Regions from separate parts of the Arthrobacter sp. NicSoilB8 genome, predicted to be linked through region 4. Evidence: predicted binding sites of a transcription regulator. Region 4 holds the regulator's gene; each other region holds the start of a gene.

Region 1 (4,211 bases), 820 kb from region 4:
ATCGCGGCCACATGTGCCTTCGTGACACTCAACGTGGCGGCCCCCAAAGTCCTGGGTGAGGCCACCGACGTCGTCGTTTCGGGTTTCCTGGGCGGTTCCCTCGATGAACAGGTGCTGGCGGGACGGCTACTGGCGGTTTCCGCCATGTACGTCGGGGCGTCGCTGTTCAGCTGGATCCAGGGCGCCCTGACGGCCACCGCCGTTCAGCGGCTCAGCTACGGGCTCCGCGGCGCCGTGGAAAAAAAGCTTCATGTGCTGCCGTCCAGCCATTTCGAGGAACAGCGCCGCGGCGAGGTGCTCAGCCGGGCCACGAACGACGTCGACAACATCTCGCAGGCCCTCAACCAGCTCCTTAACCAGCTGATCATGTCGGTCCTGATGCTCTCCGCCGCACTCGCCATGATGCTGTGGCTCTCGCCGCTGCTGGCACTGATCGCGGTCCTGTCCGTGCCCGTGTCCACTTTCATCACTGTCATGGTGGCCCGGCATTCCCAGGCGCACTTCACGGAGCAGTGGAGCAGCACAGGAGCCATGCACGCCCAACTCGAGGAACTCTTCACCGGTCACGAAGTGGTCAAGGCCTTCGGCCGGCAGGAGGAGTCGGCGGCGAGCTTCCGGGACTGCAACGACAAGCTGACGCGTTCCAGTGCCCGCGCCCAATACCTGTCCGGCATTGTCCAGCCGCTGATGGTGTTTGTCGCCAACCTCAACTACGTTGCGGTGGCTGTTGTGGGGGCGCTCCAGGTGACGGCGGGGGCCATGACGATCGGCGGCATCCAGGCCTTCATTCAGTTCTCCCGCCTGTTCAGCCAGCCGATGGGCCAGATCGGCGGGATGCTGACCCTCCTGCAGTCCTGCCTGGCCTCCGCGGAGCGTGTGTTTGAGCTGCTCGACGCTCCGGAGATCCCGCCGGACACCGGGGTGCCGGCCGGTTCAGCAAACGGCGCCGGCAAGCACCGCGGCGCAGGTGCTCCGCGAAGAATCCCTGGCGCGCTCAAATCCACCGGCCAGCGCAAATCCCCTAACGGGCGCAAATCCCCGAACGGACGCGGCGCCCATGTGCCACCGCATCCGGGCACGGTGGCGGGCCGTGTCACTTTCGAGCACGTTAGCTTCAGCTACAGCCCCGGGACCCCCGTGGTGCAGGACCTTTCCTTCACGGTGGAGCCGGGCCAGACTGTGGCCATCGTGGGACACACCGGGGCGGGCAAGACCACCGTGGTGAACCTCCTGATGCGCTTCTATGAGCTCGACTCCGGGCGGATCCTGGTGGACTCAACCGACATTGCCGGCATCCCGCGGGACGAGCTGCGGTCCATCTTTGGAACGGTGCTGCAGGACGCCTGGCTGTTCACCGGCAGCATCAGGGAGAACATCGAGTACGGCCGGCCCGGGGCCTCCGACGCCGACATCGTCGAGGCGGCCCGGGCCAGCCACGTGGACCAGTTTGTCCGGTCCCTGCCGGCCGGCTACGCCACGATGCTCGGCAACGACGGCGACTCCCTGAGCCGGGGGCAGCGCCAGCTGGTCTCGATCGCGCGGGCGCAGCTCGCGGGGCGCAGCATCCTGGTGCTGGACGAGGCGACGAGTTCCGTTGACAGCCGCACCGAGGTGCAGATCCGGCACGCAATGGAGCGGCTGCGGCAAGGTCACACTAGCTTCGTGATCGCACACCGTTTGTCCACGGTGCGTGACGCTGATCTAATTCTCGTCATGGACCACGGACGGATCGTTGAACACGGAACCCACCAGCAGCTGCTGGCCAGGAGCGGGCTCTACAAGGATTTGTATGCGGCACAGTTCGCCGGTCGCGAACAGGTGGCTGCCGCCCCGGAGCCGGAACTGTGAGCCCCGCCGACACCGCGGGGGAGCGTTTCCCCGGTGCCTGGCGGACCAATCCGGCCAGCTCCGTCCCGCTTTTCGAACAGCTCCGGCTCTACGTCATTGAACGCGCCGACAACGGCACACTCGCACCCGGCACGAGGCTGCCGGCGGTGCGGAGCCTCGCCGGCGAACTGGGCGTGGCACCCCACACGGTGGCGCGCGCCTACAAGGAACTGGAGGCGGCCGGCGTCGTGGTGACGCGGGGCCGGAACGGCACGGTGGTCTGCGCCCGCGACGCCGCCTGGAGCTCGCTGTCTGCCGCCGCCGCCGAGTTCGCCGCGGCCGCCAAGGCGCAGGGCGCGAGCTTCGCCGAGGCGGTGCAGCTGCTGGCCGCCGCTTACGACCGGCACTAGCACATCCGGGGCCGCCCCGCGGCGCTCGGAATAGTTTTTCGAAGAAGTTTTCGATTAGCATTAGATTCGTGCCTAAAGCTGTAGCTGAAGATCCAGCCGTTGAAGTCCAGTCCGCCATCGAACCGCTGGCAGCCCGTGAGGCCGTCCCGTCCCGTCCCGCGGTCAAACGCCCGGACATGACACGGCTGGTGGTCAAGGGGGCCCGCGAGCACAACCTGCGCAACGTCGACCTCGACCTGCCGCGCGATGCCATGATCGTCTTCACCGGCCTGTCCGGGTCCGGCAAGTCCTCCCTGGCGTTCGACACCATCTTCGCCGAAGGCCAGCGCCGGTACGTTGAATCGCTCTCGGCCTACGCCCGGCAGTTCCTCGGCCAGGTGGACAAGCCCGACGTCGACTTCATCGAAGGACTCTCGCCGGCGGTGTCCATCGACCAGAAGTCCACAAGCAAGAACCCGCGCTCGACCGTCGGCACCATCACCGAGATCTACGACTACATGCGCCTGCTCTGGGCCCGTGTTGGCCGGCCGCATTGCCCCGTCTGCGGTGAGCCCGTGACGAAGCAGACCCCGCAGCAGATCGTGGACCAGCTGCTCGAGCTCCCGGACGGCACACGCTTCCAGGTGCTGGCACCCGTGGTCCGCGGCCGCAAGGGCGAGTTCGTCGACCTCTTCAAGGAACTCACCGCCAAGGGCTACTCCCGGGCCCGTGTGGACGGCGAGCTCGTCCAGCTGAGCGATCCGCCGAAGCTGGGCAAGCAGTTCAAGCACACCATCGAAGTGGTGGTAGACCGCCTCGTGGTCAAGGAAGGCATCAGCCAGCGCCTGACCGACTCCGTCGAAACCGCCCTTGGCCTGGCCGAGGGCCGTGTCCTCGCCGAATTCGTCGACCTCGACGCGGATGACCCCGAGCGGATCAGGGCGTTCTCCGAACACCTTGCCTGCCCCAACGAGCACCCGCTCGCCATAGACGAAATCGAGCCGCGCTCCTTTTCCTTCAACAACCCCTTCGGCGCCTGCACCGCCTGCAGCGGCATCGGCACCAAGCTCGAAGTGGACGAGGAACTCATCATCCCGAACCCGGAGCTCTCGCTTGCGGAGGGCGCCATCGCGCCGTGGTCGCTGGGCACCGCCACCACCGAGTACTGGAACCGGCTGCTCGGCGGCCTCGCCAAGGAGCTCGGCTTCTCCATGACGACGGCGTGGGAGAAGCTCGACGCCGATGTCCGGCAGACGGTGCTGCACGGCAAGGACCACAAGGTGGTGGTGCAGTACCGGAACCGCTTCGGCCGGGAACGCAAGTACAGCACCGGCTTCGAGGGCGTGGTGCAGTACGTCCACCGCAAGCACGGCGAAACCGATTCCGACTCGGCGCGTGACCGCTACGAGGAATATATGCGCCAGGTCCCGTGCCCGGCCTGTAACGGCGCACGGCTGAACCCCGCGTCGCTCTCGGTGCTGATCAACGGCAAGTCGATCGCCGAGGTCGCGGCGCTGCCCATGCGCGAATGCGCGCACTTCCTCGACAACCTCGTCCTGACCGGGCGCGAAGCCCAGATCGCCCACCAGGTCCTCAAGGAAATCCAGGCCCGGCTGACCTTCCTGCTCGACGTCGGGCTCGAGTACCTGAACCTGGAACGTCCGTCCGGGACCCTGTCCGGCGGCGAGGCGCAGCGCATCCGGCTTGCCACGCAGATCGGCTCCGGCCTGGTCGGCGTTCTCTACGTCCTGGACGAGCCGTCCATCGGCCTGCACCAGCGCGACAACCGCCGCCTGATTGAAACGCTCACCCGGCTCCGGGACCTCGGCAACACCCTGATCGTGGTGGAGCATGACGAGGACACCATCCAGGAGGCCGACTGGGTAGTGGACATCGGACCGGGCGCCGGCGAGCACGGCGGCATGGTGGTCCATTCCGGTTCCTACCAGGCGCTGCTGGAAAATACGGACTCGCTGACCGGCGACTACCTCGCAG
Region 2 (4,211 bases), 1.3 Mb from region 4:
GTGCGTGGCCGGGGTGTGGTCTGGCCAGTGGGGTGGTTCCCAGTCCTGGTGTTCGGCGGGGTAGTGCCGTCCCGAGGGGGAGATCCAGCCGGGCGGGCTGGTTTTGCTGGCCCCGACGGGTTGCCAGGCCGAGGAGTGTTTGAGGCGGTGGTGTTTGGGGCAGGGCTGGCCCAGGTTGGCGATGCCGGTGGTGCCGCCGTCGGCCCAGGCCAGCAGGTGGTCCGCGTCGTTGTCCAGGGAGTGGTTGTTACAGCCCGTGAACGTGCAGTGGCTGTCGCGGAGCCGGAGCCAGTGCCGCTGGGCCTTGGTGACCCGGTAGCTGCTCCGGCCGATTTCCAGCGGGGCACCGTCCCGCGGGTCAACCAGGACCCGGTAGAAGGACCCGGCGCCCTCGGCGACCAGACGCCGGGCCATCGACGGCGGGATCGGCCCGTACCCGTCCAGGACGGCCGGTTCCCCGGTGACGCCGAGCAGGGACAGGACCGGGACGGTGACCAGGACCTGCGCCCGCGGCGACGGCACACCCCCACCCACACACCCGCCCATGCCCGTGCCGGTGTCCGGTCCGCCGGCCCGGCCGGTGCCGGTGGTGGTGCCGGCCGGCCCGCAGTTGGCCATGCCGTCGCCGGTGGTCCCGGTGCCGGTGTTCCCGCCGGGACTGGTGGTGGTGGTGAGGAGCCAGGTGGCGGTGATGTCGGCGCGGAGCTGGGCCAGGGTGCGGGCCTCGTCCGGGCCCTGGAGGGCGCGGGCGGCCGTGGTGGCCCGGTCCCAGATCCCGGCGGCGGTGTCGGCCGGGAGGTAGGCCGAGAGCCAGGCCATGCCGTCCCGGTCCGGGACGTACTCGACCCGCCGGTCCGCGGCGCTTCGGGCGTGGCGGGCCTCGAGGCTGTCCCGGTGGTGGCGTTCGCGCCAGGTGCGGGCCTTGGCCCGGAACCGGGACGCCGTGAGCTCCCCGGCCGGGCAGCCCCGGGCCGGGTCCGGGGCGCCGGGGTCCAGGAAGTGCGCCTCCAGCCCGGCCGCCCCGGCCCGGTCCAGGTTCTGGGTTTCGTCGATAATGACCCGGGCGTGGGCCCAGGAGATCGTCCCGGCGCCCAACGCGGCCAGGGTCAGCGGCAGCGCCGTGGTCAGGGCGTGGGCCTCGGCGAGCAGGGCCCCGGCGGCGCGTTCGCTCACGGTCAGGACACCCGCGACCTCGGCGACCAGCGCCATTTCCTGCACGGTGTGCTCCCGCGGGGACGCCGCCGGGGCCGCCAGGGCCGTGGCCGCCCGCAGATAGTCCGCGGCCAGACGCACCTTCAACGCCGCCATCCGGGCCTCCAGCCGCGCCACCCCGGCCAACCCGTCCAGACACCCCTCCGCCACATCCCGCAACGGATCAGAGCCCCGCAACGGATCGGCGTTGTGTAGCGGATCCGCGTCCCGCAAAGGATCAGCGTTGCGCGGGCCGGCGGGCTGGAACAGATCGGCATCGTCCAGTGAATCGGCGTTGCGCAGCGGATTCACCTTGCGCAGCGGATCCCCGTTGTGCGGCCGGTCGGCGCCGGGCGGATCAGCCGGGCCGGCAACGGTTCCGAGGCCGGCACCGGCGCCCGTGAAAGCAGCAACTCCGGCAACAAGCGCGGCAGCAGACGCGGCGACGGCCGCCAGGGCCTCCCTGCTTTCCGCACCCCACGCCGCCGTGTTATCCATGCCTCGATCATCTCGCGAGCCACCGACAATATGTACGAAATGGGGCTGAACCGGATTTCTCTCGTGGTTGGTGGCGCCAGGCGACGTTGAGGCTGCTGTTGACGGTCTCACGCTCCGCAACGGTGATCTGGAGAGCTCAGGCTCGCCCGGTTCCTCTGAGAGGTCGGGCGTCATTCAATTCGCCGGGAAAGTGATCTCGCACCATAGGTTGTCGGGTCCGACGTGAACCCTGGCGTCGGCGACTGGGGCATCAGCCCGGACGATGTGGGCGTTCATGGCGGTGAATGCGGCCAGCAGATTCTCGTTGGGGATGTCGCCCCATTGCTCGACTTTCCCGTAGGGGAGCATCGCGTAGGTTCCGTGATTGCCGATGGCGTTGGTGACGTAGTCCCGCGGTGTGGCGTTGTGGGAGCCGTGGTGGCCGATCTTGTAGAACGCAGGGTCTGAGACGAGGGCGCGAGCCGAAGGGTCTTGCAGGACATGCTCCCAGGCGCCCTGTTGCGAGTCGCCCACGAAGACGAGCCTGGTGCCGACGACGTCCAGAACAAGGAAGACGCTGGTGTTGTTGACGGACCGCTCGAGGATGGAAGCCGCCGCCAGAAGTTCGTTCGCGTCGTCGAGGAGCGTCTTGAGGTTGAGTGTTGCCAGAGCGCTGACGAGTTCGATGCCGATGTCGCGAGTGACGTCGTCTGGCGTGACACTAAAGATCCCGTCGAAGAGTGGCTTGGCCGGTGTCTGGTCGCCAGCGGAGCCGCTCGCGGATTCGGCATCCAGGGCCTGTTGCAAGGCGAGCCAGCGGGCCGACGCGGGAGGGTTCATCCGTTTGAGCTGATCAGGGTCACGGGATGGTCCGAGGACGTGTACGTTGACGCCCGGCACCGATGTGCGGATGACGTTGAGCTGGGCGAACTTGTCCGGGAGGTACCGTACCTTCGGGACGTTGAAGAAGTGTTTGCCGTTGCGTCCGAGCAGGCGGTCCATGGCGTCTTCATTTCCGAGCGAGTTCAAGGCCAGGGCGCTGGCAACCCCCAGAGCCAGGGTTCGTGCTTCGTCGTTTAGTGCGGCGGCCGCACGGCCGATCAGGGCGTTCAAGCTTCTCGCGGCGCGAGCGAGCCCGCTCTTCAGAACCCTGGCATCGTCGTCGGAATCGTCCTCGACGAACGGCACCCAGACTTCGCCGACGCGGACCTTTTCCCAATCGTCGTAAGCGAATCCTGTGATGTGGTCGGCATGGTGGTGAGTTGCCACGACCACATCGAGGGTGGGTGGTGTTCCTGGCGCGGCCGCCTCGGTGAGGTCGGCGATGATCGCATGAACGACGTCGAGGAGGGGCCGCGCCTTGCCCTGGCTGTGGACGCCGCAGTCCACCAGCATCCGCCAGGCCTGATCGTCCCGTTTGACGGTGGTCAGGAAGGCGTCGCCGAAGCCGACGTCGTACATGCGGACGGTGACTGAGGGAGCTGGCATTCTCAGGCTCCGTCCTGGCCGGCGTGCAGGCGAGCGAAAGACAACCGGAGCGTTGCGGGTTCGACGGTCCATGCCGAGAGCGCATCCATGTCTTCGACGTCGCCCATCCAGTCGCGGATCGACCCCAGCCGTTCGGTGCCAGCCCTATCGAATGCGAGGGCGCACTCTTTGAGGTCCCGCGACAGATCGTCGAGCTTCGCGCGGTCCGAAAGCGGCAACGGTTTGGTGACGAGGAATTCGACCCGGCCGTCCACGCGGGCGATCACAGTTGTGCCGGCGCGAACGGCTGCACGTTGAGATCGTGGGATCTGCGAACCGGCCTCGTCGGTTCGCTGATCTTTCAGGTCGTCTCGACGTTGGGCGAACTGGATGGAGACGATCGGCCGGGGTTGCCCGTCAGAGGCCCGGAGGTAGACGACACGGGCGCTGACTATCTCGATCTTCCCTGCGGCTTTGTCCAGGCCTAGTTCGTAGGCGTGTTCCACACCCCAGTTGTGAATGAGTTTCCGAAGACGCCTGCTATCGGGCTGTGAACTCAAATGCTCGGGGACCGCCCGCCCGGGGGCATCTTCCCCTGAGGACGGAGTGGTGGCGGGGTCGTCGGCGAAATAGACGGTACTGCCTGTGTCAAGATCGAGGGTTGCTTCCAAGATGAGGGGTGCCAGGTCGACGGCGTTGATCCCACCCCGGAGGTTCAGGTCCAGGGGCGGTTTGGACCAGACGAGGGACTCGTCAGCAAGGGAGGTCACCCCCGGAGGGTAGATCCCGCGCCGACGGAATGCCTCGACAAGAATTGCCCTGAGATGTGCGACGTCATCGGGGTAGAGTTCCCGGTCAGAGGTGACGATCGCCCGGACGACATCACCGAAAGTCACGTCGACGACGGGGAGGTATTCGAACGCCCGGACCACCATTTCCATGAACCTGTCGGCATTCATCGCCGCCGTGGCGGTGACGCGTTTGACCAAGTCTGGTGGGAGCGCACCCGGCGGGAGGATGCCGGTGCCCGCACTGGCGATACGCCGAAGATCGGCGATCTGCGCTTTGTAGGTGTC
Region 3 (4,211 bases), 1.2 Mb from region 4:
ATCTTGACGGATCCTTAACACCGGATCGACGCGGCCGCCATGACGGGTGTTTGGTGTGGGGTAACGGGTTCAGCGAGACGCGACCGGGGCCGGGATTTCAATGTAGAGATTGGATCCTGCACTTGCCCGCAGGTACCAGTGTCTGCGGCGCCGCAACGGCCGGTAGGTGTGTCCGAAGGGGTCTTTCACGCGGACACGCTGCTTCAGCAGGTCCTGGTGTGTGAGCAGGCGGTCGATCTCCTCCAGATTGCTTGGGTGTGATGCAACGCCGTTGATGTCAAGAAACCATGAACCCTCGGCCGTCTCTGGCCCGTGTTCCAAGGCGAGGGTTTCGAACAGGGCCGTCACCGCTTCGTCCCTGGTAACGGGGTAGAAGCGCCGGATCCGGTGTCCTTCAGGGTGTGCGTTTTGCGCGTCCGTCCAGGCGTGGCGGAGCCAATGGAATTCCACCGGTCCGATCGAGGGCCCAAGAATCAGGCGGCGGTTAGGATCCAGGGCCAGGCGGTAGGCGCTTCCGTTGCGGTCGATGATGCACGCAGCTTCCCCGACGTATTCAAAGGCCGCCAGCAGTTCCCCTTCGGACCGGTGGTAGGAAAAGTCCCCGCTGTCATCGACAGCGATGAAATCCCGGTTCGTGCCGCCTGTGACCGGAAGACTCGATGCGTCCGGTATCCGCCGGGATTTGGTGTTCATTCTGGTTTGCTCCTGCCGAGGATCTGACCGCGACCACAGTGGCCGCAGTGTCCTCGTGTCTTATGACACCACCGCCGAAACCTCAACGGAACGGGCCTTAACGCTTTCCATATGCCGGAATCCCGGATATTTGCGTGATCTTAACGCCGGCCTGTCCGGGCTCACTAACGGGGCGGAAGTCAGTAGGGGCTTGTTTCGGCGGAGACCCGGGACTGGAGAGATCAGAGAGTTGCGGCACGGCGTTCGGCGGTCAAGTTCATGCCGGAGCCGCATAATGTTCTGGTGCGCCATTGACAGTTCGGCCTGAAGAACATGCAGCCTGAGCATTGAAACCTGCTATGGAGGCCTCTGGTGCTGAGGCAGTGGACTTGAGCCAGGTCCGGACGTCGGTGTCTTTCCTGCTGGCTTTGTAGAGGGCATGGTGTGATCGACACACCCTGCGCGCGACCTCACCTTACGTGTTTACTGCCTTGTTCACAGTGTCACTTTGCCGCCGCCGTCGACCGCCCAGCCGGGGTTGAAGGCGACCTCCCAGCGGTAGCCGTCGGGATCGGCGAAGTAGCCGGTGTAACCGCCCCAGGGCTGGGTCTTCGGTGCCGCGACGATGAGGGCTCCGGCGGACTCGGCCTCGGCCATCACCCAGTCGACTTCCGCCGTGCTGGCAAGGTTGTGGCTCAGTGTGATGGACGCAATGCCGGCAGGGGGATCGGTGGCCGCTTCGGACTGCATCTGGCCCGCGTCCCAGAGCGAGAGGAGGAGGCCGTGGTTGACCTGGATGAAGAGCACCTCGCCGGGGACTTCCCGGTGGACGGGCCATCCGAGGCCATCAACGTAGAAGCGGCGTGAGGCGTCAACACTGCGGACACCCAGCGAAATTAAGTCGACTCGTGGCTGCATCTTTCGATACTGTCATGCACATGCCCACAAATCACGCAGACGACAAGACCGCCCAGGCCGACCGGGAACAGCTCGCTGCCGTGAGGGTGGCTGTTGACGAGGTGGACGAGCAGATCGTGACCCTGATCGGACGCCGCGAACGGCTGATCCGGATCGCCGGAACCCTCAAGGCGGACAGCGCTGAGGTCCGTGCACCCGGGCGCGTGGAGCGCGTCATCGAACACGTCCGCGCCACGGCGGAAAAGAAGGACATCGACGTCGAGCTCGTCGAAAAGACCTACCGGGCCATGATCGATGCCTTCATCACCCTCGAGCTGGAAGTGTACAAGTCCAGCACGTAGGAGTTGCTGGGGAGGGGCTTAGAGGGCCTCTTCGACTGGCACGTTGGCCTGGTACTCGCGGCCGTCGGCGTCGCTGAACGCCGTCATGAGGTGGCCCTTTGGCAGCCCCAGCACCGTGGTGAGGGGGAAATGGCCGGTAATGGTGTTGCCCGAATGCTCAACCCCCTTGAGATCGAAATTCTCCTCCGTGCCGTCATGGCTGAAGCAGTAGAAGGAAACGGCCTCGCCGTTCATGAACTCGATCCCCATTCTGCGCTGGTGGGAATAGTCAGGGGTTGCCGCCAGGAGCCCCACCACATAGGCGCCCTGGCCGGGAATGTTTCCGTCTATATCAAAAGTCGCCACCAAGATTGAATCCTTGGCGGCGATGCTTACGTGCTTCAGGAGTGCGTTGTGGGAGCTCATGGCTCAATCCTGCTACCTGCACCAGCGTCCGTCCACCCCTGAACTGGGTTTTGTCGCCTCCCCGACGTAGACTGTATTTATTCGAATATATGTTCGAATATGAACCTGCTTTTGGTTGAGCCCGGTTCTGGTTGGTCTTGGTTCTGGTTGGCAAGGATCAGCTAACTGAGATCCAGCAGGGGATCGCCGGCACGGACAGGGCCGGCGGCATGCGGACGGCGCGGGAGGCAATGTGGGGATGTTCAGCGAGTCCGTCGATGTTGCCTGCACGCCCTCCGGGCAGCCACTGCGCCTGGACTGGGCGGGCCGGCGCTACACGGTCTGTGCGGAACCCGTCCGCTGGTATGAACGCCGCCAGTGGTGGACGGAGGAAGCCCGGGCGCCGATAGGGAGCGGTCCGGGCCTGGTCGACCATGAGATCTGGCGGGTCCAGGTGCGCGCCGCCGGGGAAGACACCGCGGAATCCACCCTCACCCTGGACCTGAGCCGGCACATCGGCAGCGGCCGGTGGCGGCTCCTGCGGATCCACGACGCCCTGAAGCCCCTGCGGAAGCCCGAAACAGCATGAACTTCACCCACCTGCACGTCTCCACCGCCTTCAGCGCCCACTACGGCGTCTCGTGGCCGGAGGAACTGGCCGCGGCCGCGGCCGCCGACGGCGCCACCGCGCTGGCCTGCACGGACCGCGACGGCCTGTACGGAACCGTCAAGCACCTGAAGGCGTGCATGGCCGCCGGGCTGGACGCGATCGTCGGCGTGGACCTCGCGGTCTTTGACGACGACGGCGACCTCCGCACCCAGCTCGGGGGACGCGTCGTCGTGCTCGCGCACGGCCACAACAACGGCGCCGGCTACCGGGCGCTGTGCCGGCTGATCTCCGACGCCCACGCCCGCACTACGGGCAAAGCCGGGGGAGCGGTGCCGGTGGCCGTCACCCGGGCGGAGCTGGCCTCCCGCACGGTGGACCCGGAAACCCTCCAGCCGGTCCTGACGGTCCTGATCGGCCCGGACTCCGACGTCGGCCGCGCCATGAGCGGCCGGAGATACCTGCGCCCCCGCACCTTGTTCAAACGCTGGCTGGACGCCCTGCCCCCCGGGACGCTGGCAGCGGAAGTGGTATCCCAGCTGAGTCCGCCCGGGGAGCCGCTGAGCACCGCCCACGCGGTGCGCATGCTCAAACTCGCCGCGGAACACGGGGTGCCCGCCGTGCTGAGCAACGCCGTGCGGTATGTCGCCGAGGACGGCGCGGCCACCGCCGATGTGCTGGACTCGGCGCGGACGCTCAAATCCCTCCCCGAGCTCTCCGCCGCCCCGCTGCTGCAGCCCAACGGGCAGGGCTGGCTCAAATCAGCGGCCCGGATGCTGCAGCTGGGCCAGGAGATCATCCACGCCGCCGGCTACGGCACGACGGACCTCAACCGGCTCCTCGCCCAGACCGAGGCGCTCGCGGACCGCTGCCGCATGGATCCCGTAGCCGACATGGGGTGGAAGCAGCCAGTGGTTCCGGAAGCGTCCGTGATCGGGATCGCCGGCGACGCGCTCGCCGAGCTGACCCTGCGCTGTGAGGCCGGCATCGGCCGCCGCTTCCCGGGCATCTCCGGGCAACAGGAACGGCAGATGCGGGACCGCCTGAAGCACGAGCTCCGGATCATCGACTCGCTGGGCTTCGCCTCCTATTTCCTGACCGTCGCCGAGGTCTCCCGTATGATCCTGGCCCTGGGCGTCCGGGCCGCCGCCCGCGGTTCGGGCGCCTCCAGCCTGGTCAACTACCTGATCGACATCAGCCAGGTGAACCCGCTCCAGCACGACCTCATCTTCGAACGCTTCCTCTCCCGTGACCGCGCCACCCTGCCCGACATCGACATAGACGTTGAA
Region 4 (4,211 bases):
ACAAGCTCGAAGGCGGCTTCCCGTCCGAGGAACCATCGGAGGGGCAGCTGTTCTCCCTCGGTGAGGACACGTCCGTGCCGCACTTCGCCGCCGCGCTCGGCGGCCCGTCCTCCCAGCTCGGCAAGGAGGTAGTCCGCCTGCGTGAATGGGCCGAGGAGACGGCGACGGGGGACCGGGACGAGCTCATGCCGGGTGTCACGGACCGCGCCTGGCGCCAGGTCTCGGTCACCTCCATGGAGTGCCTCGGAGCCCAGAAGTGCCCGCTCGCGGCCGAGTGCTTCAGCGAACTGGCGCGGCAAAATGCCGCCGACGCCGACGTCGTCGTCACCAACCATGCCATGCTCGCCGTCAGCGCCTTCGAAGGCTTGGCGGTCCTGCCCGAGTACGACGTCGTAGTGGTGGACGAGGCGCACGAACTCCAGGACCGCGTCACGGGAGCGGTCTCCGGCCAGCTCTCCGTGGCGATGGTGCACGCCGCCGCCTCCGGAGCCCGGAAGCACACGGGCATCACCGTGGACGCTTTGAACAATGCCGCCTCGCACCTGGAACTGGCCATTGACGGCGTACCCAGCGGGTTGATGCCCAACGGCCTGAACACCGAACAGCTGGACTGCATCGACCAGTTGCGCGACGCCTGCCGCGCCGCGCTGTCCGATTCCAAGGGGGACAGCTCCACGCCGGCCGACGGCGGACGCCAGCTCGCCCGGTCACGCCTGATGGTCATTCTGGAACTCTGCGAACGCCTCCTGGCCGCGCGCGAAAACCGCGAAGTTGTCTGGTTCTCCCGCAACAGCAGCTTCGACCCGGCGCAGGGCTACTCCCCGCCGGACGAGAGCGCGCCGGCCCTGATCAATGTTGCCCCGTTGAGCGTCGCGGGGCGTTTGCGTGAGGGACTGTTCGCGGACCACACCGTGATCCTGACCTCGGCCACGCTGGCCATCGGAGCGGCATTCGAGCCTGCCGCCGGAGGCCTCGGCCTCGTCGGCAGCGGTGCCCCGAGCTGGACCGGCGTCGACGTGGGATCCCCCTTCGACTATCCCAAGCAGGGCATCCTCTACGTCGCCCGGCACTTGCCCAAGCCCGGCCGCGGGACATCCCCCGAGGCCTTGGACGAACTCGAGAAGCTGATCCGCGCCTCGGGCGGCGGTGCCCTGTGCCTGTTTTCTTCGCGGCGTGCGGCGGAGGAGGCGGCCGAGGCCATGCGGCCCCGGCTGGACGTCAGCATCCTGTGCCAGGGGGAGTCGAGCATGACGGCGCTCGTGCGGCAGTTCGCAGATGAGCCGGACACGTGCTTGTTCGGCACTATGTCACTGTGGCAGGGCGTGGACGTTCCCGGGGTGTCCTGCCGCCTGGTGGTCATTGACCGGATTCCGTTCCCCCGGCCGGATGATCCGCTCATGACGGCACGCTCTCGGGCAGTGGCCCAGGCCGGCGGCAACGGCTTCATGTCCGTCTCGGCGACGCACGCCGCGATCCGCCTCGCGCAGGGGGCCGGACGGCTGATCCGCTCGACGTCGGACAAGGGTGTTGTGGCGGTGCTGGATTCGCGGCTGTCCACGGAGCGCTACGGCGGATTCCTCCGCGCAGCGCTTCCGCCCTTCTGGCCCACCACCGACCCTGCGATAGCCGTGGCCGCCCTGCAGCGCCTCGCGAAGGACTCCGGCCAGGACTAGAACTCCGGCGGGGCCGGAGTCAGGACCGGGCCTCGCGAAGGACTCCGGCCAGGACTAGAACTCCGGCCAGGACTAGGACTCCGGCGGGGCCGGAGTCAGGACCGGGGCCGGCACTAGGGCAGGGCCGGGGGCCGGAGCACCCGGATCGGCCATGTGGTCCGTGGTGGCTGCAGGGAGTGTGGTGGCTACAGGGAGCGGAGTACCGAGACGACCTTGCCCATGATCACGGCGTGATCGCCGAGGATGGGCTCGTACTGGGTGTTCTGCGGCAGCAGCCAGGTGTGGCCGTCGCGCTGGCGGAACGTCTTGACCGTGGCCTCGTCATCGAGCAGGGCGGCAACGATGTCACCGTTCACGGCGTCGCCCTGGCGGCGGACAACCACCCAGTCGCCGTCGCAGATGGCGGCATCGATCATCGAGTCGCCGGCCACCTTGAGCATGAAGAGTTCGCCGTGGCCCACGAGCTGGCGCGGCAGGGGCATGACGTCCTCCACCACCTGGTCGGCGAGGATTGGCCCGCCGGCCGCGATGCGTCCGACGAACGGCACCATGGCCGTGTCGGTGGCGCTGGCGAGTTCGGTGACGGAGAGGCCGCCGACGGCGCGGAGGCCGCTCGACTTCTCGACTCCCGAAATGGATGTGGTCCCCTCATCCAGGGTCAGTGGCATGAGCACTTCCATGGCCCGCGGGCGCTTGGGGTCGCGGCGCAGGTAGCCAAGTTTTTCAAGCTGGGAGAGCTGGTGGGTCACACTCGACAGGCTGGCGAGTCCGACCGTGTCGCCGATTTCCCGCATGGACGGCGGGTAGCCGTTGTCCGTGACGGAGCGCTGGATGGTCTCCAGGATTTTCTTCTGCCGGACGGTGAGGCTCTTGGGGGTCCGTGCGGGCTGGGCGCTCCGTGAGGTGGCCCTGCCGCCGGTGGCTTGAGTTGCCATGTTCGCCAACGCCTTTCCGTTCCACCCGGTGGCCGTGGCTGCTGCCGCCGGGAACTTCCGGCCTGAAATGTCAGACCCTCCTGATCAACTGCCTATGAACGAGTTCACAGTGGTTGTTCCTTCCCTCAAAAGTAGGCCAGCCGGAGAGCTTTTTCAAACATTTGTTCTAGCGAGTCTCGACATCGTTCGTTACTAAGTGCTAAAACAGAACAAGCAACATTCGAATATGTGTTCGATACGAAGTTTCACTTACTGACTGCACAGTTCGGTTCTATGTTCGAAGGTTTGGCCGGTTGGCGGCGAGTACGTGGAGTACGCCGGGCGGCACCGTATGGTCCAGGAGGGCTCAGTTCATGTCAGCAGCAAGCGCGTTTCACGGCACTTTTGTTCACGGCGTCACGGAACAGCACGGCAATGCACGTCGTTACGGGGCCGCGTCTTCCGCCGCCCGGTCGCAGCAGGTGCGGCAGCCAAAGCAGCCGCCGATGCGGCTCACGCGGCGTGGGCGCTTCGTCTTCTTCGGCGTCCCGCTGATCCTGCTGGCGGCGTTCATCCTGTCGTTTAGCGGGTTCCTCAACGCTCCCGCGAAGGCGGCGGATTCGGCGGACCAGCTCTCCGTGACACCCACCGTTTCCGTGACGGTGCAGCCGGGGGAGTCGCTCTGGGCCATTGCGGGGTCTGTGGCACCCGAGCGCGATCCCCGCGACGTCGTGGCCGACATCGTGCAGCTGAACAATCTCGATGCTGCGCGCGTGATGCCGGGCCAGCAGCTGTTTGTCCCGTCCAAATAGCATCCCGTAAGTACTGCCGCAGGCGTCACAGTTTCAGGGCCCGTCGAGCTACCACTTAAACTGGTCACGTGACTGACCAGCTTGAGCGCCTCAACCGACTGCCCCTTCGAACCAATCTCCGCGGCCTGCGGCCTTATGGCGCGCCCCAGCTGGACGTCCCCATCCTGCTCAACGTCAACGAGAACACTCACGGGGTTCCGGCCGATGTCCGCGCGGCCATTACTGAAGCAGTCAGCGCGGCCGCTGCCGGCCTGAACCGGTACCCGGACCGCGAGTTCACGCAATTGCGTGAAGCCCTCGCCGAGTACCTCGGCCACGGTCTCGACGCGGAGAACATCTGGGCCGCGAACGGTTCCAACGAGGTCCTCCAGCAAATCCTCCAGGCATTCGGCGGCCCCGGCCGGACCGCTCTCGGTTTCCCTCCCACCTACTCGATGTACCCGCTGCTGGCCTCCGGCACGGATACGGGGTACATCGTCGGGGCCCGGGCGGCAGACTACGGACTCAGCGCGGAATCGGCAGCCCGGCAGGTCCGGGAACTTCAGCCGAACATCGTCTTCCTCTGCTCCCCGAACAACCCCACCGGCACGGGTCTCGGACTTGATGTCGTCGAGGCCGTCTATGACGCGGGCGAGGCCAGCCAGACCGTCGTGATTGTCGACGAGGCCTACCACGAGTTCGCCCACGACGGAACGCCGAGTGCGCTCACACTGCTGCCCGGCCGGGAACGGCTCATCGTCTCGCGCACCATGAGCAAGGCCTTCGCCCTCGCCGGCGCGCGGCTCGGGTACATGGCCGCGGCTCCGGAAGTT

Evidence for each region. Region 4 encodes LexA, which represses DNA repair genes until DNA is damaged. Its sites were predicted from a motif close to TCGAACANNTGTTCGA; they were not measured.
Region 1: the regulator LexA is predicted to act here: its motif matches at 2,276-2,291, upstream of uvrA (excinuclease ABC subunit UvrA).
Region 2: the regulator LexA is predicted to act here: its motif matches at 1,712-1,727, upstream of LDO15_RS13210 (HNH endonuclease signature motif containing protein).
Region 3: the regulator LexA is predicted to act here: its motif matches at 2,418-2,433, upstream of LDO15_RS12495 (DUF6504 family protein).

The regions. Positions count from the first base shown of each region.
Region 1 covers NZ_AP024655.1:2,439,457-2,443,667, forward strand. Annotated here, with positions in the region: gene LDO15_RS10910 (ABC transporter ATP-binding protein) at 1-1,848, shown strand, start outside; gene LDO15_RS10915 (GntR family transcriptional regulator) at 1,845-2,237, shown strand; gene uvrA (excinuclease ABC subunit UvrA) at 2,414-4,211, shown strand, end outside.
Region 2 covers NZ_AP024655.1:2,930,862-2,935,072, reverse strand. Annotated here, with positions in the region: gene LDO15_RS13210 (HNH endonuclease signature motif containing protein) at 1-1,689, opposite strand, end outside; gene LDO15_RS13205 (hypothetical protein) at 1,864-3,156, opposite strand; gene LDO15_RS13200 (hypothetical protein) at 3,159-4,211, opposite strand, start outside.
Region 3 covers NZ_AP024655.1:2,777,113-2,781,323, reverse strand. Annotated here, with positions in the region: gene LDO15_RS12515 (hypothetical protein) at 70-693, opposite strand; gene LDO15_RS12510 (VOC family protein) at 1,168-1,590, opposite strand; gene LDO15_RS12505 (chorismate mutase) at 1,605-1,931, shown strand; gene LDO15_RS12500 (hypothetical protein) at 1,950-2,336, opposite strand; gene LDO15_RS12495 (DUF6504 family protein) at 2,569-2,904, shown strand; gene dnaE (DNA polymerase III subunit alpha) at 2,901-4,211, shown strand, end outside.
Region 4 covers NZ_AP024655.1:1,624,164-1,628,374, forward strand. Annotated here, with positions in the region: gene LDO15_RS07265 (ATP-dependent DNA helicase) at 1-1,673, shown strand, start outside; gene lexA (transcriptional repressor LexA) at 1,859-2,608, opposite strand; gene LDO15_RS07275 (LysM peptidoglycan-binding domain-containing protein) at 3,094-3,399, shown strand; gene LDO15_RS07280 (histidinol-phosphate transaminase) at 3,468-4,211, shown strand, end outside.